Regions from separate parts of the Enterovibrio makurazakiensis genome, predicted to be linked through region 1. Evidence: predicted binding sites of a transcription regulator. Region 1 holds the regulator's gene; each other region holds the start of a gene.

The links. Region 1 encodes PurR, which represses purine synthesis genes. Its sites were predicted from a motif close to TNANGNAAACGTTTNCNTNA; they were not measured.
Region 2: L4D06_RS10345 (uracil-xanthine permease family protein) is a predicted target of PurR. The motif match lies at 1,587-1,606, and genes of this name have one in related genera.
Region 3: purE (5-(carboxyamino)imidazole ribonucleotide mutase) is a predicted target of PurR. The motif match lies at 4,442-4,461, and genes of this name have one in related genera.
Region 4: glpX (class II fructose-bisphosphatase) is a predicted target of PurR. The motif match lies at 4,284-4,303, and genes of this name have one in related genera.

What each region holds. Positions count from the first base shown of each region.
Region 1 is NZ_JAKJSE010000005.1:140,967-146,392, forward strand. It holds gene torA (trimethylamine-N-oxide reductase TorA) at 1-354, shown strand, start outside; gene torD (molecular chaperone TorD) at 469-1,116, shown strand; gene purR (HTH-type transcriptional repressor PurR) at 1,801-2,811, shown strand; cyclic di-GMP riboswitch class I at 3,114-3,210, shown strand; gene L4D06_RS02855 (TfoX/Sxy family DNA transformation protein) at 3,334-3,927, shown strand; gene lpdA (dihydrolipoyl dehydrogenase) at 5,174-5,426, shown strand, end outside.
Region 2 is NZ_JAKJSE010000012.1:97,940-103,365, forward strand. It holds gene gyrA (DNA topoisomerase (ATP-hydrolyzing) subunit A) at 1-98, shown strand, start outside; gene serC (3-phosphoserine/phosphohydroxythreonine transaminase) at 394-1,476, shown strand; gene L4D06_RS10345 (uracil-xanthine permease family protein) at 1,766-3,145, shown strand; gene L4D06_RS10350 (ion channel) at 3,289-4,386, shown strand; gene aroA (3-phosphoshikimate 1-carboxyvinyltransferase) at 4,499-5,426, shown strand, end outside.
Region 3 is NZ_JAKJSE010000033.1:2,841-8,266, reverse strand. It holds gene L4D06_RS21895 (LysM peptidoglycan-binding domain-containing protein) at 1-478, shown strand, start outside; gene dprA (DNA-processing protein DprA) at 481-1,578, shown strand; gene L4D06_RS21885 (DUF494 family protein) at 1,581-2,057, shown strand; gene L4D06_RS21880 (DNA topoisomerase family protein) at 2,093-2,656, shown strand; gene L4D06_RS21875 (5-(carboxyamino)imidazole ribonucleotide synthase) at 2,729-3,874, opposite strand; gene purE (5-(carboxyamino)imidazole ribonucleotide mutase) at 3,877-4,362, opposite strand; gene tsaC (L-threonylcarbamoyladenylate synthase type 1 TsaC) at 4,605-5,162, shown strand; gene hemF (oxygen-dependent coproporphyrinogen oxidase) at 5,193-5,426, shown strand, end outside.
Region 4 is NZ_JAKJSE010000019.1:43,363-48,788, forward strand. It holds gene L4D06_RS15050 (helix-turn-helix transcriptional regulator) at 1-171, opposite strand, end outside; gene L4D06_RS15055 (HlyD family secretion protein) at 477-1,508, shown strand; gene L4D06_RS15060 (DHA2 family efflux MFS transporter permease subunit) at 1,597-3,081, shown strand; gene glpX (class II fructose-bisphosphatase) at 3,184-4,191, opposite strand; gene glpK (glycerol kinase GlpK) at 4,367-5,426, opposite strand, start outside.

The DNA.
Region 1 (5,426 bases):
AAAGTGCGCGGTATTGTGTCTGGCGACCTTGTTCGCGTGTTTAACGACCGTGGTCAAGTGCTAGCAGGCGCAGTGGTGACTGACGACTATAAAGCGGGCGTATGTCGTATTGAAGAAGGCGCATGGTATGCCCCTCTTGAAGGCGGTAAGCCAGGCACGCTTTGTACCTACGGCGATCCAAACGTATTGACTGTAGATATCGGGACATCGAAGCTCGCTCAAGCTACCTCTGCGCACACTGCATTGGTTGAGATCGAGAAGTTCACAGGCAAAATTCCAGCGGTTACTGGCTTTAGCGGCCCAACCTCTGTGGATGATGTGAACCCACTGTTCCCAGCGATGGATATCGCATAAGAGACAGTGTGAAGAAAAAGGGCAGCTTAGCTGCCCTTTTTTACTCCATATTCTATACACTTATACTCTTACACATTTTTACTCTCTCTGCCCTTCCCTAACGACGGAATGACAATGAAAGAATTTAACGCCATCAACGAACAACGCGCCGAGTTTTACTGGTGGATGTCTTCTCTGTTTGCTAATGAGCTGACCCAAGAAGATCTCATCAACTATCAAGGTAGCAGCATGGATAGTTACTATTCCGCGCTCGCCATGACCGATGAATTGAAAGCCCCAATCGCAGGTTTTCGTAGCGCACTAGCCGCATTAAAATTGCGCGAAGACGCGCAATTGGAACTCGCGGCTGATTTTTGTGGTTTGTTCCTTAGCACCCCAAAAACGGGCGCATTGCCTTATGCCTCCATGTACATCGGCGAGACTGGTTTGCTCAACGACAAACCTGCGCAAGAGATGGGTCAATGGATGGAGAAATATGGCATCGCTCAACGAAAAGACTTCAATGAGCCCTTTGACCATCTTGCTGTCGTCCTCGATTTCATGGGTAACTTGGTCATTCTTACGAACAAAGAGACCGAAGAAGACAAACAAGAAGCCTTGATGCAAGAGCAACAGGTATTCTTAGAAACCATGGTTACTACATGGTTAGGCAGCTTCCAGAAGTCGCTTGAACAATTCGATGGCTTTGGCTTTTATAAAGCGTCTGGCGTGCTCCTCAACGCATTTGTCGCATTAGACCTATCGTTCCTAAAAGGCGAATAGCGTCCAACTCCCGAAACCAAAAAGCCGGGCTTGCCCGGTTTTTTCATTTTTTAGAGATAGAAAGTGAAAATCGTAGCGATTTCGCAAGCTTGATACGCATCAAGCTTATGCGAGTCGCTTCAATTGAATAATTGCGACTGCGTCCATGAGCCAGTAAACTGTGAACGCAAGCGATTGGCATTGAGAAATTGCTGAAAAATCTCTTTCACAGCAACAAGGTCATAACACCTAATGTTGTGTCGATGGAATGGTTTTTGGCGTGCTCAATGTGACATTTTGAGCCGATCTTTAGTAGCTATAGATGGCAAGGTCACTCCAACTCGTTTCGAACGATTCGCCGCTTTCCGTGTAAGACGAATCATAAGAGAACATGCTTGAACCAGCATAATGTTCACATCGTCAGTGCTAATGAACGTTCATCAGAATAAAGAGTCACGAATTAAGCTGATTCTTTTAATCAACGGCAAACAACCGACATGTGTTCTAGCACTACCTATTACGATGCAAGATAAAGAAAGCATGTATGCACTTCAAAAACGTGCTTTCACACATTGATACGAAACGGTCGAGAAAATGGAAACCTGTTTCGTCGAACCCAGTACGCCGCTCCTCGTTAGCGGCGTAAACATGTAAGGCAGCCAGCATTTCTCATGCTGCCGATGAAAATGATAAGAAGAATACCAAATGGCAACGATTAAAGACGTCGCACGCATGGCCGGAGTATCAACCACAACGGTTTCTCACGTGATCAACAAAACACGTTTTGTCGCAGAGAATACGACCAAAAAAGTTTGGGCTGCGGTGGATGACCTAAATTACGCACCCAGTGCTGTTGCGCGTAGTTTGAAATGCAACTCAACACGCACCATTGGCATGCTTGTTACCAAATCAACAAACCCATTCTTTGCGGAAGTTGTTCATGGCGTAGAAGAGTACTGTTACAAAGAGGGCTATACACTGATCCTATGTAACACAGAAGGCAACCTCGCCAAGCAGCGCGACTATTTACGCATGTTGGCAGAAAAGCGTGTCGATGGTTTGCTAGTAATGTGTTCAGACCTCAATGAGGAACTGCTTGCCCTTCTTGAGAGAAAGCAAGATTTGCCAATGGTTGTCATGGATTGGGGAACGCAGCACGTCAATACTGACTGTATTCAAGACAATGCAGAACTCGGTGGGTATATTGCGACGAAATACTTTATTGATAACGGCCATACGAAAATTGGTTGTATGTCAGGCCAATTGGATAAGCTAACCTGCCAAACACGACTTGCCGGTTTCCGCAAAGCGCTGGCAGAAGCTGGACTACAAGAAAATCCAGATTGGATTGTAGATGCAGATTTCGAATGCGACACAGCGGTAGAAGCAGCAAACAAATTGTTAGCACTTGATGAGCGTCCAACGGCACTATTTTGCTTTAACGACATTATGGCATTGGCAGCAATCAGTACATTCCGCCAAGCGGGTCTAGACGTACCAAACGACATCTCGATCATTGGCTACGACAATATCGATTTGGCTGCATTTTTCTCGCCACCACTAACGACGATCCATCAGCCCAAAAACCGCTTGGGTAAAACGGCAATCAAATTATTGTTGGAACGTTTAGCGAACAAAGAAAACAAGCAACAGATTTTCGTTATGCAGCCTGAACTGATTATTCGTAATTCAGTGAAAAATCTAAACGCCGAATAGTTTTAACGCACAAAGTTCATCAATAGCTCGCCATTTTTGGCGGGCTATTTTTTTATGTGACAAGAAAATTTAACAAAATCTTCTCATTATTGAGATCCAGCTCAATAAGCATAGTTTGTCTAGTTTTCTAGTGCTAATCTTTAACTCAATTAAAAAATGACCGCTTTGGTTAAAATGGCTTCAATTACAAAGAGAACCTGATATTTTCATTCATATCAATAAGACTCTATCTGAAGCAAGATCACATTTTTTGAGACTAGCAATAACGACAATATGATGCGATTCAGTTAAGCTAATAGTCGTCAAGAAAAAGGCAAACCACAGCGAAAGCGTGGGACGCAAAGCTTCCGGCCTCACAGCACACAAAAATTTTGTGTTGGTGGTAGCGGAGTTACCGATGACGTTAGCATTCATACACCGAAATTACTTTTCGGTACATTGACAATTCTCTGAATTAGCTTTGCTACGTTGCTCCTTGACCGCTCATCCAGGAACGGAACGTAATGATTGAGAATAAGTCACATGGATAAACCAACACTAAAAAACACGTTAAAATTCTTCGAATGTCTGGGCAAAATCAAATCGCGTTCTATGTTTGGCGGGTTTGGTGTCTTTTGCGACGAGACAATGTTCGCCTTGGTCGTCAACGACCAACTTCATCTTCGCGCTGGTCAAGCGAATGAAGCCGATTTCATTAAACTTTCGATGACGCCCTACGTCTACAAGAAACGTGGCTTCCCTGTCACAACAAAATACTATGCCATACCAGAAACGTTGTGGGATCAATCAGAGGTTCTGATGAATTATGCGAATATTGCGTATGCCATCGCCAAAGATGATCAACAAGAAAAGAAGACTGCGGCGCCAACGCGTATCAAAGATTTGCCAAACCTAAGACTTGCGACAGAACGTATGCTGAAAAAAGCAGGAATCGATTCTGTTGAGCAATTGCAAACTGAAGGTGCCGTAAGGGCTTATCAAGCTCTACAAAAGTCACATAGCGATACGCTAAGTCTAGAACTTCTTTGGGCGCTAGAAGGCGCAATTGAAGGTAAACACTGGTCTGTCGTCTCTCCTCAGAGACGCGATGAACTGTTAGAAACACTAAGACAGTAAAAATTTCATTATTTCGCCCTGTCGGTACCCTAAAGTGAACAATCAAGGGATCGACTGGGCGAATCTATCTTCGCCCAGTCTTTCAGTTTCACCACTCTCTCGAATTCGCCTCTCACACCGCACTAAGCGCATTTCATACCGTATCTTCACAAACAACCAATCATCTACCCCAATATTACGTTCAATTCTTTCAGTTAATCGAAAAGAACATCATGTTCCATTGCTTATAGGCCATGCTTCTAACGAGCTTTTTATCTATAAATAAGCAATTATCACAAATCTCATTTTAAGGTTGCCAAAAAACCAATAATCCCATTTATGCGACATTCGTCACGTTTATTATGCTAAATGCATCTAGTTGACTATCTTTGGTTGGAATTTTGAACTAAGCCAAAAGAGTAGATAGATGAATGGCAACAATAAGATGCATTACAGCAGACCCTATCCAGACCAAATTGACAGGATCTTTAGAGACCATTTTCGTAAGTGGCCTCGACGTTTTAAGTGGGCAGTGTTTTTCTGCTTCTTATTGCCGATCTCATTTTACGCAGCGCTTGTCGACGGAATGTTTGCGCCGTCATTTCTTTCAGTATTAGTGATCGTCTTTATTAGCATTAATGCTGTTGTCATCCTATGGGGCTTGAGGCTCAATAGCTTTGCACAAAGATACTGGCACCGTAACTATCACATCGTTGGTGCTACAACACTTGCCGTGGTTCCTTTGTCATTGTTAGCCATTCAATATTCGAAATACTGCTTATAACCACCTCTTTTATCACTTTCTCTCGGTGACCATTTCTGCTCGTTCCCGTTTTTCGCTCTGAGCACCGCTATCATTCCAATACGCAATTCGCAATATAACCACTATAAATCAATAAATTAAAAGAAATTTCAAATCCAAACCTCGACAACTCTCGTACTAGATTCGAAAAAATTGATGAAGAGTGTAATGAAATCCCAAATTTGCAGGTCTTTATTTCTTAGCAAAAGCACTGAAACCCAAAACACAACTTGCTGCATATTTCGAATTTTGATTGGGCCTATTGTGGTCACAGTCTTGGCAAATAAACGCAATAATTCATTGAGATAAGCCATTCAATAACAATGACGTTATACACTTAAGCTAAGGATGGGCAGTGAGCATGTTCTCACTGAACAAGCACTTTCAAATTGCTTAAGTCATTTGGCGATGGTGCCCGAGATTCGGAACACTGATTTGCAGTAAGTGACTCATAAAGGAATACAGATGAATAAACAGAAGTTAGGCATTATCTTTATCATCGCAGCCATATTTATTGCGTGGTTTGCCTTTGATTTAGGGGCGCTTTTTACACTTGAAAATGCAAAAGCACAGCATGAGTCTCTCAAAGACAGCATTTCACAAAACTTCTTAACTGCCAGCGTTGTCTACTTCTTGGTATACATCGCCATGACCGCCCTCTCATTGCCAGGCGCAGCCATTGCGACTTTGCTTGGGGCTGCACTTTTTGGCTTTTGGT
Region 2 (5,426 bases), on a different contig from region 1:
TTGTTGTTGATGCAGAAATTGTTGAACAAGCATCTGCAGAAGCACCTGTTGAGCCATCAGCAGATACCGAAGAAGACAAAGAAAACGACGAAGAGTAATTCTTCCCTCTGATTCTTTGTTATAGAAAAACGCAGCTTAGGCTGCGTTTTTTATTATCTTTCTAAGCATCGACGTAACTATACCCAAACAACCTGAATCGAGCATCTGCAGGTTACTTGGGTATCGAGCGTATTTCCCGTTCCAATCCCTTGAGAAAGGTGATAAAACAAATAGAACATTATTTATTCATGACTTCCTACGCGCCTTATTCAGTAGCGCTGCCAGCAAAGGGATGAGTTGGCACTATTAAGAAAGTCATTATTAAGCGATTCAACGCAGGAGCATTCATAGATCATGGAAAAGGTACACAATTTCTCAGCAGGCCCAGCAATGCTGCCACAAGCCGTTTTGGAAAAAGTTCAGGCTGAACTGATTGACTGGAATGGCACTGGCTCGTCGGTGATGGAAATCTCCCACCGCAGCAAAGCGTTTTTGGCAGTAGTGGGTGAGGCTGAGAAAAACCTTCGTGAATTACTGTCCATCCCTGATAACTACCACGTTCTGTATGCTCAAGGTGGCGCTCGTGCGCAGTTTGCTGCCGTGCCAATGAACTTACTAGGCAGTAACACCATTGCGGATTATGTTGATGGCGGGTACTGGGCAGCAAGTGCGGTCAAAGAAGCGAAAAAATACTGTACGCCTAACGTTGTGACAGTAAAAACAGAGATTGATGGTAAACGTGCGGTACTTCCAGCTAAAGATTGGAAACTAAGTAGCGATGCAGCATTCGTGCATTTCTGTCCGAACGAAACCATTGATGGTATTGAAATACGCGATTTGCCAGAGACTAACAAGCCTATCGTTGCAGACATGTCGTCGACGATTTTGTCACGCCCGATTGATGTGTCTAAGTATGGTGTGATTTACGCGGGCGCTCAAAAGAACATTGGCCCGGCGGGCATTACCCTGATCATCGTCCGTGACGATTTGCTAGGCCGTGCGAAAGAATTCCTACCAAATGTACTTAACTACACGACGTTGGTAGAAAAAGATTCGATGTTCAATACCCCTCCAACGTTCGGTTGGTATCTCGCGGGTGAAGTCTACAAGTGGGTGAAAGAGCAAGGTGGCGTTGAAGCGATGCAGGTGAAGAATGAAGCGAAGGCTGCGTTGCTTTATGGCTATATCGATTCATCTGATTTCTACGTGAACAACATTCATGAGAGCAGTCGCTCATTGATGAATGTGCCATTCCAACTGGTCAACGCTGATCTAGATGAAGCATTCCTTGCGGAATCAGATGCGCGAGGCTTGAAAGCACTGAAAGGACACCGAGATGTTGGCGGCATGCGTGCATCAATTTACAACGCAATGTCGTTGGAAGGTGTGCAAGCATTGGTTGACTTTATGGAAGAGTTTGAAGCAAAACACGCATAACCTTTCATTCGCTATTGTGTCTGAAACCGCCCTTATTGTGGCGGTTTTTTTTTGCTTTTGTTTTGAGTTTGTTAAATGTGCGCGTTCTTTAGCCAGATGATTTGGTAGCGGAACGCAAACGTTTGCTTTTTGGTTGTGGCTGGATAAAATGGCGCGAAAATCTTCCCCATAATCATCACTTAACTATCTGATTGTTCTGAGTAACAGCAATCACAGAAGACGACTTTCAGATAACTCCTTTGCCCATTCAGCGCACAGGAGTAAGTGTACTTAAAGCAGGTATCAGTAAATGAACGATTCTCATCGTGCAGATAATGTTCGTCCATCAGAACTCATCTATGGACTCTATGACCGACCACCTCTACCACAAACCTTGTTTGCTGCGGTTCAGCACCTACTTGCTATGTTCGTTGCCGTTGTTACACCGTCGCTTATTATTTGCCAAGCATTGGGCCTGCCGACGGAAGACACGAATACGATCGTGAGCATGTCATTGTTTGCATCTGGTCTCGCTTCTTTTATTCAAATTCGAACACTCGGCCCAATGGGTTCAGGTCTGCTGTCTATTCAAGGTACGAGTTTCAATTTTCTAGGGCCAATTATTGGCTCAGGCCTTGCGATGAAAGCAGGCGGTGCGGATACAGAAACCATGATGGCAGCGATTTTTGGTACCATCATGATTGCCTCGTTGACCGAGGTTTTCCTTTCTCGTGTGCTTGAGCATGCCCAACGCATTATTACGCCATTAGTGTCGGGTATTGTTGTCACCCTTATTGGTCTCACACTTATCCAAGTGGGGTTAACCTCAATGGGGGGCGGTTATGCCGCCATTGAAAACGGGACTTTTGGCGAACCGAAAAATCTGCTTTTAGCAGGTTCAGTGCTCGCTGTCATTGTGCTACTCAATCGCATCAACAATCCTTACTTGCGGGTTTCTTCTATTGTTATCGCCATGTCTGTGGGTACCTTGATAGCGTTTGCTCTGGGTATGGTGAACACCGCGCCGACTGACAATGTGGAATGGCTTGCGATACCAAAGCCAATGCAATATGGACTTGCTTTTGACTTCTCGTTACTTGTTCCGTTGGTGATTGTGTTTTTGGTCACATCGTTGGAAGCGATAGGGGATATTACTGCAACGTCGGAAACGTCTGAACAGCCGGTTTCTGGTCCTGTATACATGAAACGCATTAAAGGCGGCGTGTTGGCTGACGGCGTAAACTCAGCGCTAGCAGCCGTGCTAAATAGTTTTCCTAATTCAACGTTTAGCCAAAACAATGGCATTATTCAACTCACGGGTGTAGCGAGTCGCTACATTGGCTTCTTTGTGGCGGGTATGTTGGTTATCCTCGGTCTTGTACCTGGCGTTGCGACCTTGGTTCAGTTAATTCCTGAGCCGGTACTAGGCGGCGCCACCATTGTGATGTTTGGTACGATTGCCGCATCGGGTATTCGCATCATTTCGCGTTGTGAACTTAACCGCCGTGCCATTCTCATCATGGCGCTATCTTTCTCTATGGGATTGGGTATTGCTCAAAAACCGGAGATCCTCCAGTTCATGCCAGATTGGGTGAGAAACATTCTTTCTTCAGGGATGGCGGCGGGTGGTTTAACAGCGATTATTCTTAATTTAGTGCTGCCAATGGAAGATAAACTGTCAGACAAATAAACCACTGACTAGAAAGGTAGCCAATTCGGAAAAAGGGTTGGCTACCTAGTTCGTTTATTTCCATATATCCCTTCGTCGTTAACCATCTTCTTATCCTCACTTTCGTATTTCAGTCTCTATACTGAGAAAGTGGAGGTGTCGCTATGTCAAATCGCTCTGAGTCTGCACAAGTTGGAAGTATGAAATCGTCTTCCGATTTATCACCGTCAACGACGAATGCAGATGCTAGTCATCATGAATCTATACCATTGCAAGCACAGTCATTTCAGGCGTGTCAGTATTGTGATCCTGAAGGCGAACAACACGCATGTCATGAACCTGCAGAAGAGTCGGGTTTTTGCTTTTGGCATGATGAAAATGCTTCCAAGGATGCACCTGATGTAAAAGCGCGTCTTGAAGCTTATGCAAAAGACGGAGGACAACTTCGAGGGATCATTGTTAAGCGTGCTGACCTTCGAGATGTTAACTTGGTGAAACACGGCCCTGGCGGAGGTTACGACCTGAGTTATGCCAACTTCTATCGTTCGAATATGACGTCAGCTCACCTGTTTAATGCCAAGTTTGATCATGGAAGCTTGATGAAGGCCGACCTCCATGATGCCAATGTTCATTGTGCCAGCTTTATTAACTGTAATCTTTTGGGCGTAAAACTGACCGATACCAAGATCGACAACATCAAGGTTGGGAATATCCTTCAACAAGAAGCCGAAGGGAAAGTAGCAGAGCGGGGAAGGGACATGGAAAAAGCACTCGATCTTTACGAGCAATCTGAAGAGATATATCGGGATTTACGTAAGGCATCAGAAGCTCATGGCATCTTCACTATGGCAGGCTATTTTTTACAGAAAGAACTGACAATGCGCCGTTACCAAATGCCATATATGTCAACGCAACGGGCGATGTCTAAGACAGTAGATTTATTTTGTGGTTACGGAGAAAGCCCCATTCGCGTGGTGTTTTTCTCCCTTGCTTTGATATTGATAAGTGCGATGCTCTATTTCATTACTGGCATTCAGTATGCAGGAGACCCTGTCGGCTATTCGTCTGAACTTGGGTTAGGTAGTAATGCGCAGGCATTTGCAGAGTGTCTCTACTACAGCGTCGTGACGTTTACGACTTTAGGGTATGGTGACTACATACCCGTGGGGATGTCGCGATTAGTTGCTGCGACGGAAGCCTTTACTGGCAGTTTCACTATCGCGCTCTTCGTGGTGGTTTTTGTGAAGAAAATGACGCGTTAACAGTTAGACCAATGTAAATAATCAAAATAATCGAAAGCAGCGGGGGCTAGCCGAACCGCTGCTTTTTCGTTACTCTCGGGGTACGAAAAATTAAGGATCCCAAGTATTTCACATGGAGCAATTGACGTTACAACCTATTTCAACCATTAATGGTGAAGTGAACCTTCCTGGTTCAAAGAGCGTGTCAAACCGCGCATTGCTTTTAGCCGCACTCGCTAAAGGCACAACACGACTAACTAACCTGCTCGACAGTGATGACATTCGTCATATGCTCAATGCCTTGACAAAGTTGGGTGTGACATATCGTTTATCTGACGATAAAACAGTCTGTGAAGTTGAAGGCCTAGGTGGTCCTTTTCGTACGTCAGAATCTATAGAATTGTTCTTAGGCAATGCTGGAACGGCAATGCGACCACTGGCTGCAGCGTTGTGTGTTGGCCAAGGCGATTATGTGCTGACAGGCGAGCCTCGCATGAAAGAGCGTCCAATTGGTCACTTGGTTGATGCGATGGTGACGGTTGGCGCAGACGTCACTTATTTGGAAAACGAAAACTACCCACCACTAAAAATTGTGAGCAAAGATATCAATGGCGGCGACGTCGAAATTGATGGCACAATTTCAAGCCAGTTTTTGACTGCACTTCTTATGACTGCGCCCCTATTTAGCGGTGATACCAATATTCGCATCAAAGGCGATTTGGTATCTAAACCTTACATCGACATTACATTGCACATCATGGCGCAGTTTGGTGTTGAAGTTGCTAATAACGATTACCAAACCTTCCAAGTTAAGGGCAATCAGTCCTACATTGCGCCAGGTGACTTCTTAGTCGAAGGGGATGCTTCTTCAGCATCGTACTTTCTTGCAGCTGCGGCGATTAAAGGCGGCGAAGTGAAAGTCACGGGTATTGGTAAGAAAAGCGTTCAAGGCGATGTTAAGTTTGCAGACGCGTTGGCAGCAATGGGCGCAGAAATTGAATGGGGTGATGACTATGTGATTGCTCGCCGCGGTGAATTGAAAGCGGTAGATTTAGATTTCA
Region 3 (5,426 bases), on a different contig from region 1:
CGAAGCCAAGTTAGTTCGAGCGCTGGATGAGATGTCCGAGTTTAAATTGGTCAAGCAGTCTCAGGAAGTGAAGCCGAACGACATTCTGTTGCCTGCATTGGGTGAAAAAACCGGGAATGTGTTTCATCCACAAGCGGCTCCAGCTGCGTTAGAGGGCAACTTGGTTGGGCACCTTTATGGCAGTAAGTATGTGGGGTTGAAACAAATTGTTGTTGTAGATAGAGGAGCAGAAGACGGTGTCAATGCTGGTCATGCACTGTCTGTACAGCAGCCAGGCGCAACGTTAAAAGGTACAAAGGGAAAAATGCGTTATGACAGCGACATTGATAATGCTGTGATGGCAGAGACCACATTGCCTGATCAGCGTGTAGGCGTATTATTAGTGATAAAAAGCTATCCCTACTTTAGTTTGGCAATGGTCGTCGATGCCGCGCAGCCTCTTTCAGCGCCGATGCCAGTGATCTCTGTAGAAGGCTAATGGTGGATGCTTCGCTTGAGTCTTGGTTGCGGCTTGCTGCTGTACCAAGGCTTGGCGGCACTGCCGTCAGTAAGATAATCAGTAAATACCCGCCAGAAAAACTCATTGCACTTGATGACATGACGTTATCGACACTAGGGCTCAAGCCAGCACAAATACAGGCGCTTAGGTTCCCTGATAGGTCGGTTATCGACAAGTGTATGACGTGGTGTGAAGCCGAAGATAATCACATCATTAGCCTTACCGATAGTCGATATCCTTACCTTCTCAAGCAGATCCCTGGTTCACCGCCGCTCCTTTTTGTGCAAGGGAAACCAGAAGTCTTGTCATTACCGCAAATCGCAATTGTTGGTAGCCGAGATGCCAGCGCTGAGGGTTTGGCGATGGCGCATGACTTTGCTCTTTCGCTGGTCAAGCATGACGTGGTTGTCACCAGTGGTTTGGCATTGGGGATAGATGGTCGAGCCCATCGCGGCGCACTCGATGGCGGCGGTCGTACTATTGCGGTATTAGGCTCTGGGCTTGAAAGAGTGTACCCTGCTCGCCATCGTGATTTGGCTGAAGATGTCATATCGACTGGTGCGCTGGTGTCAGAGCTTTGGCCGTGGTCACCACCCAAACCTGCATTTTTTCCGAGAAGAAATCGAATTATCAGCGGTCTATCTACTGGCGTGCTGGTTGTCGAAGCCGCCATGAAAAGCGGCTCATTGATCACCGCGCGTCTAGCGTTAGAGCAGGGGCGTGACGTATTTGCTTTGCCAGGCTCCATTCATAACCCTTATGCTAAAGGCAGCAATGGCCTTATTAAGCAAGGTGCGTTTTTGGTCGAGTCTGTTGAGGAAATATTAGAGCAGGTGGGAACGCTGGCGGGTTGTGCAATAAACCACCAGTTAGACATAACGCCAGCTCAAGTTTCGCAAGAAGAATTGCCATTTCCTGAAGTGTTGGCTAACGTAGGAAATGAAGCAAGGTGTGTCGATGTGCTAGCAGAGATCTGCGATCAGCCCGTTCACGAAATCATGATGAAGTTGTTAGAACTAGAGTTACTGGGGCTTGTTTCGGCGGTACCCGGTGGCTATGTCAGAGCGAGGAGGGGATAGCCATGATGGACATCTTAATGTACCTGTTTGAAACTTACATCCATAGTGATGTGGAGTTGCTGGTAGATCAGGACGAATTGGCTGATGAACTCTCCAGAGCAGGGTTTCATCAGGAAGATATATATAAAGCGTTAAATTGGCTTGAGAAGCTGGCGCTACTTCAAGATGCCGACAAATCTCCTTACTTAACAGGGAGTGCGTTGACGTCCATGCGTATCTTTACGCCAAGTGAAATGGATCGTCTGGATACAGAGAGCCGAGGCTTCCTTATTTTCCTCGAACAAATCAGTGTGCTTAGCCCGGAAACACGTGAAATGGTTATTGATCGTGTCATGGAGTTGGAAACGCTAGAGTTTGTACTGGAAGATCTCAAGTGGGTGATCTTGATGGTGCTGTTTAATGTGCCTGGAAACGAGCGCGCGTACGACCAGATGGAAGACCTGCTCTACAGCACAGCAGAAGACGAGTACCTTCACTAAGGTGCTCACCCATAAGTTGTTGAGGCTAATCAGTTTTGGCTGGAAAAATTGACGAATCGCTATTTAGTGCGCACGAACATGCACTAGAACAACAAGAACGCTGTCCTCAATGTGGCAGCGTTCTTGTTATTAAACACAGCAAACGTGGCCCATTTAAGGCGTGTACGGGTTACCCAGCCTGTGATTTTGTTGAATCGCTGCATCACAATGATGGTCATGTGGTGAAAGAGTTGGGATTACCTTGCCCTGAATGCGGCAGTGAATTGGTGCTTCGCCAAGGGCGGTTTGGTATGTTCATTGGTTGTTCTGCGTATCCAGAGTGCCAACATATTGAAAAACGCGACCAAGAGCCTGTTAGCGAAGGTGTTGAAGTCTCTTGCCCTGAATGTGGCAAAGGCCAACTCCACGAGAAAAAATCGCGCTTTGGTAAAGCGTTTTACGCTTGTGATGCGTACCCTAAGTGTAAGTTTGCTGTGAACCTTAAGCCATTAAAAGGAAGCTGCGAAGCGTGTGGTTTTGCGTTGTTATTAGAGAAGCAAACCGCTGCAGGTATGGTGAAGGTGTGTGCGAGTAAGAAGTGTCAGCACAAACAAGGTTGATGGTTGGCACTCAGATAAAGTGCTCAGACAAAAAAAAGCCGCATTTGCGGCTTTTTTTGTATCGAAACGGGATTACAGTGGTTGATTGAGTTTATCAGCCGCTTCCAACAACGCTGGGAACTCATCACCAGACAAATGCGTAGAGAGTGTTGTTAAATGCTCTCCAAGTTCGCTTTGCGAACTGGCACAGACGTTGATGTGACCAATTTTTCGGCCAGGTCTTGGGGCTTTGTCATACCAATGCACGTGAGCTAAAGGCATGATGCTGTTTGGCACTGTCACTTCACCAATGATATTAATCATTGCTGTCGGACGAACGCGTTTTGCGCTGCCTAATGGCAACCCGCACACGGCGCGAAGGTGGTTTTCAAATTGGCAAACATCGGCGCCTTGTTGTGTCCAATGGCCTGAATTGTGAACGCGAGGTGCGATTTCATTCACCATTAGCGTGCCATTTACATCAAAGAACTCAATCGCCAATACACCAATGTAATCAAGCGCGGATGCGACTGCATCAAACATCGATTCAGCTTGTGCTTGTAAGGTAGCGTTCTCATTGGCTGAAACGGACACACTCAGAATGCCATCAGTGTGAATGTTATCTGTGAGGGGATAGATAGCAAGGCTGCCATCTTGTCCACGAGCGCCAATCAAGGATACTTCGCGATCAAAGCGAACAAACTCTTCTGCGATAACGCATTGACGGTCAGCTTGATGGGACGCGGCAAGGAAGGCTTCGATGTCTTGCCATATTTCATCTGTTTGCTCGGATGATTTAAGCCGCCACTGACCTTTACCGTCATACCCGTCCAGCGCACTTTTCAAAATCATCGGCAAACCAATGCGTTCAATGGCGTTATCAAAATCAGCGCGATTTTCGATGACTTGGTATCGCGCGTTGTTAACGCCAGCTTTGTCCAGCAGGGCTTTCTCTTTACGGCGATCGCCACCCGTTAATATGGCTTCTTCTCCCGGGTAGAATTTTCCGCTGTCTTGGCAAAGACGAAGCACGTCGGGGGCAATATGTTCAAATTCCGCGGTAATGACGTCAGCGTTCGCGATGCCATTCTCTAATCCATGACCAAGCACTTCCAGTGTCACAGGATGAACGACGTTGCCTGAGCGGACATCATAAGCGCTAATGGTGAGATTCAATGGTGCGCCCGCAAGCGCCATCATTCGCGCTAACTGGCCTGCGCCAAGTACCAATACATTCATGATTACTCTACCGATGGGTCTGGGTGTGCCAACACTGTGTCGGTTTGGTTCTGACGGAAGGTGTCGATTTTAGCTAGCAGGTCGTCATCACTCGTTGCAAGAATTTGTGCAGCGAGTAAGCCTGCATTTGCAGCGCCTGCATCGCCAATGGCAAGTGTGCCAACAGCAACGCCTTTTGGCATTTGTACAATAGACAATAAAGAATCCATGCCTTTGAGGGCTTTTGATTGCACAGGAACCCCCAAAACAGGAAGGCTAGTGAACGCTGCCGTCATACCAGGAAGGTGTGCTGCGCCACCCGCACCAGCGATGATGACTTTGATACCTTGAGAAGCAGCATTGCTGGCGTATTCTGCAAGCAATTGAGGGGTTCTGTGTGCGGAAACCACTTTTGTTTCATACGCGATGCCGAAATGCTCAAGCATGTCTGCTGCGTTTTTCATGGTTGGCCAATCTGATTTTGAACCCATGATGATGCCGACTTTCATAACTGCTCCTGTAACTGCCATGTACTCGCGAACGTCATTACGACGAGAAATTCGGCGTCATTATATCGGTTATAAATCACAAGGAAAACGTTTGCGTCGATGCATTTCATCGTAAAGAGGGTGTTTTTACCCGCAATACGAATTTCGAGAGTGTGTTTCGAAGTGTGACAAAAACGTTGAGTCTGCCATGCCTAATTGGTCATAGTATGCAAAAGCGTAAGAAGAAAATGCGGAGAAGAACATTGGCCAACGTGGAGCAATGTGTAAAAGCCTTATCTCAAGGCGATGTAATTGCCTATCCGACGGAAGGTGTGTTTGGTGTTGGGTGTGATCCCGATAGCGCTCAAGCAATTCAAACCTTATTGGATGTGAAAGAGCGTGATCGCGCCAAAGGTCTGATCTTAATTGCATCGGATCTTTTCCAGCTTGATGGGTATATCGATATGAGCCGATTAAGCGAAGAAACGAAAGTGGATGTTTTGGCGAGTTGGCCAGGGCCTGTTACTTGGGTGATGCCAGCGGGCGAGAAAATCACGGGTTGGGTTACGGGAGATTTTGATACCGTTGCGGTGCGTGTCTCTGACCATCCTGATGTGAAAGCGCTGTGTGCTGCCTATGGTAAGCCGATTACATCGACCAGTGCGAATTTGAGCGGTGAAGAGCCGTGTCGCTCAGTGGAAGAAGTCGAAGCACAACTTGGCGACCGTGTTGCTTGTATTTTAGAGGGAAAAACGGGTGGTCTTGAGAGGCCGACCGAGATCCGCGATGCACGTTCTGGTAAGGTGCTTCGACAAGGTTAAGTAAAAACATCGGATTAAGAAGGAACGCCAGTGCAAGACCACACCCAACCAGTCGATAAAGATGCCGTAAAACGCTTCCTCCTTTCGTTGCAAGACCGTATTTGTGATGCGTTATCGCATGAAGATGGCGGCGCTGCGTTTGTGGAAGATGCATGGGAGAGAGATGCTGGTGGCGGTGGTCGTAGTCGCGTCCTTCGTGACGGTACTGTTTTTGAGCAAGCGGGCGTGAATTTCTCTCATGTGTTTGGTGATAAAATGCCAGGC
Region 4 (5,426 bases), on a different contig from region 1:
GCGGCCAACTTTGACGCGAATATCACTAAAATCCAGCAGACCATCATCTTCCATAGTTTGAAGATGTTGGCGAATTCCCATGGTCGTCATGCCCATTTCATCGGCCAATACGCGCGCACTGATTGCCCCTTCGCGTTTTATCTTGTGCAGGATTTTGTCGACTGTTTTCATCGTGATCTCATTTGTTCGCTTTACGTTCCATTATGAAGCGAGCTCGCTAAATAAAGCAATATCTTTACTTAAGAATTACAAGAGCTGTGAAGGTGGTGCTGGCAACCAACATGGGTCAGGGTCAACGAAGAGACCACTTGGTTTGGGGTGTCATTAAAGTGAGAAGCACTGTCACAACTTTAAAAACTGAATAAGAAACTTGATGAGTTACGCCTTGTGAGACCGCAAAGGCTGAAGCCTGTTACTAGACTCTCCCAACTTGACCTGTGTGTGTAGGTCACATTGTGGGTTTACTGGGAGGTTTCATGGCTGAAAAACGTGGTTTTCCTTTTCGTAACGTTTTCATCCTCGTTGGGGTTGCTGCCGTATTGGTCGCAGCTGCATATTTCTACGTTCGTCATCAGGAGAAATACCCCAGCACAGATGATGCCTACGTACACGGTAATATCTTATACATTGCGCCGCAGGTGAGCGGTCAATTGATTGAAGTGAACGTGGATGATTTTCAACATGTTGATAAGGGTGCGGTGATTGCCAGAATTGACCCGTCGGCTTATCAAGCGCGTGTTGAACAGGCGCAAGCAGCTTATGAAAATGCGACCGCAGCTAACAAGGCAACCAGTGATGCGATTGTGGGTGCAAGTGCCCGTATTCGCGCAGCGTCTGCGCAGTTGCTGGATGTGGAAGCCAAATATCGACGCAATATGGCGTTAGTAGAAAAGGGGTTGCTGCCAAAGCAAGCCGGCAGTGATTTGAAAGCGGAACTCGCCGCAGCCAAGAATAATTTGGATGCGTCGCGTGCCGCTATGTCCCAGCTGATCAGTGAGCAAGGCGCTTCTGGCTCTGCCGCACCTCTCGTGCGCCAAGCGGCCGCCGCATTATCTGAAGCATCGCTCAACCTTTCGTATACCTCGATTGTTGCGCCGACGTCGGGCACCTTGGGTGATGTGAAAGTTCGTCCAGGAAGTGTGGTTGCACCCGGTCAGGCGCTCATGCCATTGATAGAGGATGATTCATTCTGGGTTGAGGCTAATTACAAAGAAGATGACATTGGTCGTATCGACGCGGATATGACGGCGAATATAGTCTTGGATATGTATTCCGATACGTCGTTTAGTGGCGTTGTTCAGGCGATATCTCCAGCGAGCGGTTCTTCGTTCTCCCTGCTTCCTCCCGAAAATGCTACGGGTAACTGGGTGAAAGTGCCGCAGCGCTTTCCCGTGCGTTTAAGCATTAAAACGGAGGGCAATACACGACCCTTGCGTGTCGGCGCTAGCGCAACGGTTACGATTGATACATTGAACCGCGCTGAAGGCAATGGCGATGACAGCCAGTAGCCTTAACACCTCAAGTTCTAGCCCCCATGCTCCTAGTGCGCAGGTTCCTAGCGCACATGGCCCGCTGCCAGCAGGGCCAGGACGTTTAATGATCACGTTGGCAGTGATGCTTTCTGCCATCATGGTGTTGCTCGACATGACGATCGCTAATGTGTCGCTACCGCATATGATGGGGTCGTTAGGTGTGACGTCTGAACAGGTGACGTGGGTGCTAACGTCTTACTCAATGGCTGAAGCGATTTTCATCCCGCTTGCGAGTTATTTCAGCCTGCGCTTTGGTTCTCGGCGTTTGCTGTTGGTGTCAGTGGCTGGATTTATGGCGATGTCAGCGGCGTGTGGGCAAGCTGACTCATTAACGGAAATGATCGTGTTTCGAATCCTTCAAGGCGCATTCGGGGCATCGGTGATCCCTTTGTCTCAATCCATCATGATCCAAATCTATCCGCCGGAGGAGCGCGGCAAGGCCATGGCATTGTTCTCGGTTGGCATATTGCTCGGTCCCATTCTTGGTCCCACCGTCGGCGGCGTGATCACCGAACACATGGACTGGCGCTGGATATTTTATGTCAATGTGCCAGTGGGGCTGCTTTGCTTGAGTTTGTTGGCGATATTTGTTCGCCTCGATGGGCGAGACAAAACCTCGGTGGACTGGCCGCTGGTATTTGGCATGGCGATTGGTATTGGTTTGCTGCAACTGGTGCTTGAGCGCGGCAACCAAGATGGTTGGTTTAGCTCTAATACGATTTTGTTCGCCTTTATCATCAGCATGATAGCGTGGGCGTTTTTCTTGCTGCGATCGTTTAAAACCAAAGGCGATATTGCGCCTATGTGGCTGTTAAAAGACCGAAACTTGCTGTTGTCATGCATTGTGATGACGGGATTTTCGATGGGGATGTTTGGCATCACCCAATTGCAGCCGATGATGTTAGAGCAACTGCTGAATTATCCGGTTGATACGACAGGTTTCGTGATGGCACCGCGTGGTATTGCCTCTGCAATTGTGCTGATATCGATTTCTCGCATTATCGACCGGCTCGACCCGCGTATGCTGATTGTCGTGGGTTTGGTGCTCAATGGTATCGGTAGCTTCATGATGATGAGCTATTCGCTCGACATTGATGTTTACTGGGTATTGTTGCCAAGCATCATTCAAGGTGCTGGCATGGGATTGGTGTTTGCACCGCTCAGCCAGTTGGCGTATGCCACGTTATCACCGAACAACACTGTCGGTGGGGCGGTGGTCTTCAATCTTTGTCGAACCTTGGGTAGCTCGTTTGGGATTTCTATCGTGAACACCTACTTTAGCCAAATTCAGCAGAAGGAATGGCACGCCTTAGGCGGCGGAGTGACTCCGGACAATCCGGCAGTTCAGCAACTTGCTGCCTCTCAGGGCGTGACGGTGACCGATCCAAGCTTCATTGCCTCTGTGACTCAATTATTGCATGAGCAATCGACGTTGTTGGCGTTTGTTTACTCGTTCGGTTTTATCATGGTGTCTTACATTGTTTTGATCCCTTTGCTCGCACTCTTTAAGCGCCCGCCAGTTAAGGCAAACTTGAAACAAGAAACATAATTCGATTCCCAAGCAGTGCAATTGGGCGCTCGAAATCGCGGGCAAACAGGCAATAAAAAAGCACGCCGTGGCGTGCTTTTCTGCATCAATGGAAACCGATGATTATAGGATGATTGCTTTCACTGCGTCGTCTTTACGATCCATGTAGTGGATGGACTTAATACGACGGATAGTGCGGCACTTACCACGGATCAATAGCGTTTCGGTGGTGGCAATGTTGCCCTTGCGGGTAATGCCTTCCAATAGGTCGCCTTTGGTAATGCCAGTAGCAGAGAAGATAACATTGTCGCTGCTGGCCATGTCTGACATGCTCAAGCAAACATTGGTTTCAATGCCCATTTCTTTACAGCGCGCGATTTCAATCTCGCCCATGCGGCGGTTTTCTTCGTTGTTTTCTTTCACTTCGTGGCGTGGCAGTAGACGACCATTCATGTCACCGCCTAAAGCGCGAATTACCGCGGCAGAAACAACACCCTCAGGTGCGCCGCCAATGCCGTACATGAGGTCAACTTCGCTGTCAGGCATACAGGTCAGGATAGACGCAGCAACGTCACCATCAGGGATGGCAAAAACGCGCACGCCCATTTCCTGCATTTCGCGGATGGTGTCATCGTGGCGGGGTTTTGCCAGCGTAGTTACAACCAGCTCATCCAGTGATTTACCCAAAGCCTTAGCAACATTGATTAGGTTGTCACGCAGTGGCAGGTCAAGGTTGATGATGCCTTTTGCTTCAGGACCCACACACAGTTTTTCCATGTACATGTCTGGTGCTTTTAAGAAGCTGCCTTTCTCGGCGGCTGCGAGCACAGCTAGCGCATTGGATTGGCCCATCGCGGTCATACGTGTGCCTTCGATAGGATCGACGGCAATATCAACCGCATCACCGCCTAAACCGACTTTTTCACCAATGAATAGCATCGGTGCATCGTCGATCTCGCCTTCACCAATAACAATTTCACCTTCGATTTCGGTTTTGTTCAGAAGAATACGCATTACTTCTACTGCTGCACCGTCTGCTGCGTTCTTGTCACCGCGGCCAAGCCACTTGTAACCCGCCAGTGCCGCGCCCTCTGTGACGCGTGAAAAAGCCATCGCTAAATCGCGTTTCATCCGATCTCCAGTGTCATTATTTTGTGGAATCAAAAGCCATCAGCATCGTTGTCTGATAGCGAAAAAACTCGGCGCGGATTCTACCATATGCAAAAAGGAAACGTTTGCGTTTTTGTGGCAAGAAAAAAGGGGCAAGCCCCCTTTTCAATGCAAAGTCAGACCATTAGCGTGGGGATTAGTCGACTTCCCAACCTTTTGAGCACTCAACAGCACGCTTCCAACCGCGATGTCGGCGATCTCGTTTTCCGTCGTCATCACTTGGGCTAAAGCATCGATCAATTTCTGCTTTGTTTTTTAGTTCGTCAATGCTGCCCCAGAACCCCACGGCAAGACCTGCTAAGTAGGCTGAACCTAATGCGGTGACTTCGGTCACTTTAGGGCGATGTACCTCGGTGTTAAGCACGTCAGACTGGAACTGCATAAGGAAGTTGTTGGCCACTGCACCACCATCGACTTTGAGAAAATCGAGTTTGATGCCTGAATCGGCTTCCATTGCGGTTAATACATCTAGCGATTGGTAGGCGATGCCTTCGAGTGTTGCGCGAATAATATGGTTGGCATTGACGCCACGCGTGATACCAACAATGGTGCCTCGAGCATAAGGGTCCCAATGCGGTGCACCGAGCCCCGTGAAGGCGGGCACGACGTAGACGCCATTACTGGTATCCACTGAGGTGGCAAAGTATTCGGAGTCTTTGGCATCTTTGATTAAGTGCATTTCATCACGTAGCCATTGAATCGACGCGCCGCCCATAAACACAGCACCTTCTAGTGCGTAGGCCACGTCACCTTTGGGGCCACAGGCGAGAGTCGTTAGGAGGCCATTGTGAGACGTCACTTTTTCTTTGCCGGTATTCATGAGCAAAAAGCAGCCCGTCCCGTAGGTGTTTTTTGCCTGGCCGGCTTCTACGCACATTTGGCCAAACAATGCGGCTTGTTGATCGCCAGCAATACCCGCTATTGGGACTCGTGTGCCGCCTTTTCCGCCGAGGTTGGCTTTGCCGTATACCTCAGAAGAGGATTTGACTTCAGGCATCATGGCGCGAGGGATCCCTAGCGCTTTGAGTAGTGTTTCATCCCATTCGAGTGTGTTGATGTTAAACAGCATGGTGCGACTTGCGTTGGTATAGTCGGTAACGTGTACCTTGCCTTGGGTCATTTTCCAAATCAGCCATGTATCGACGGTACCGAATAGCAGGTCACCCTTCTCAGCCAATTCATAGGCGCCCTCTACA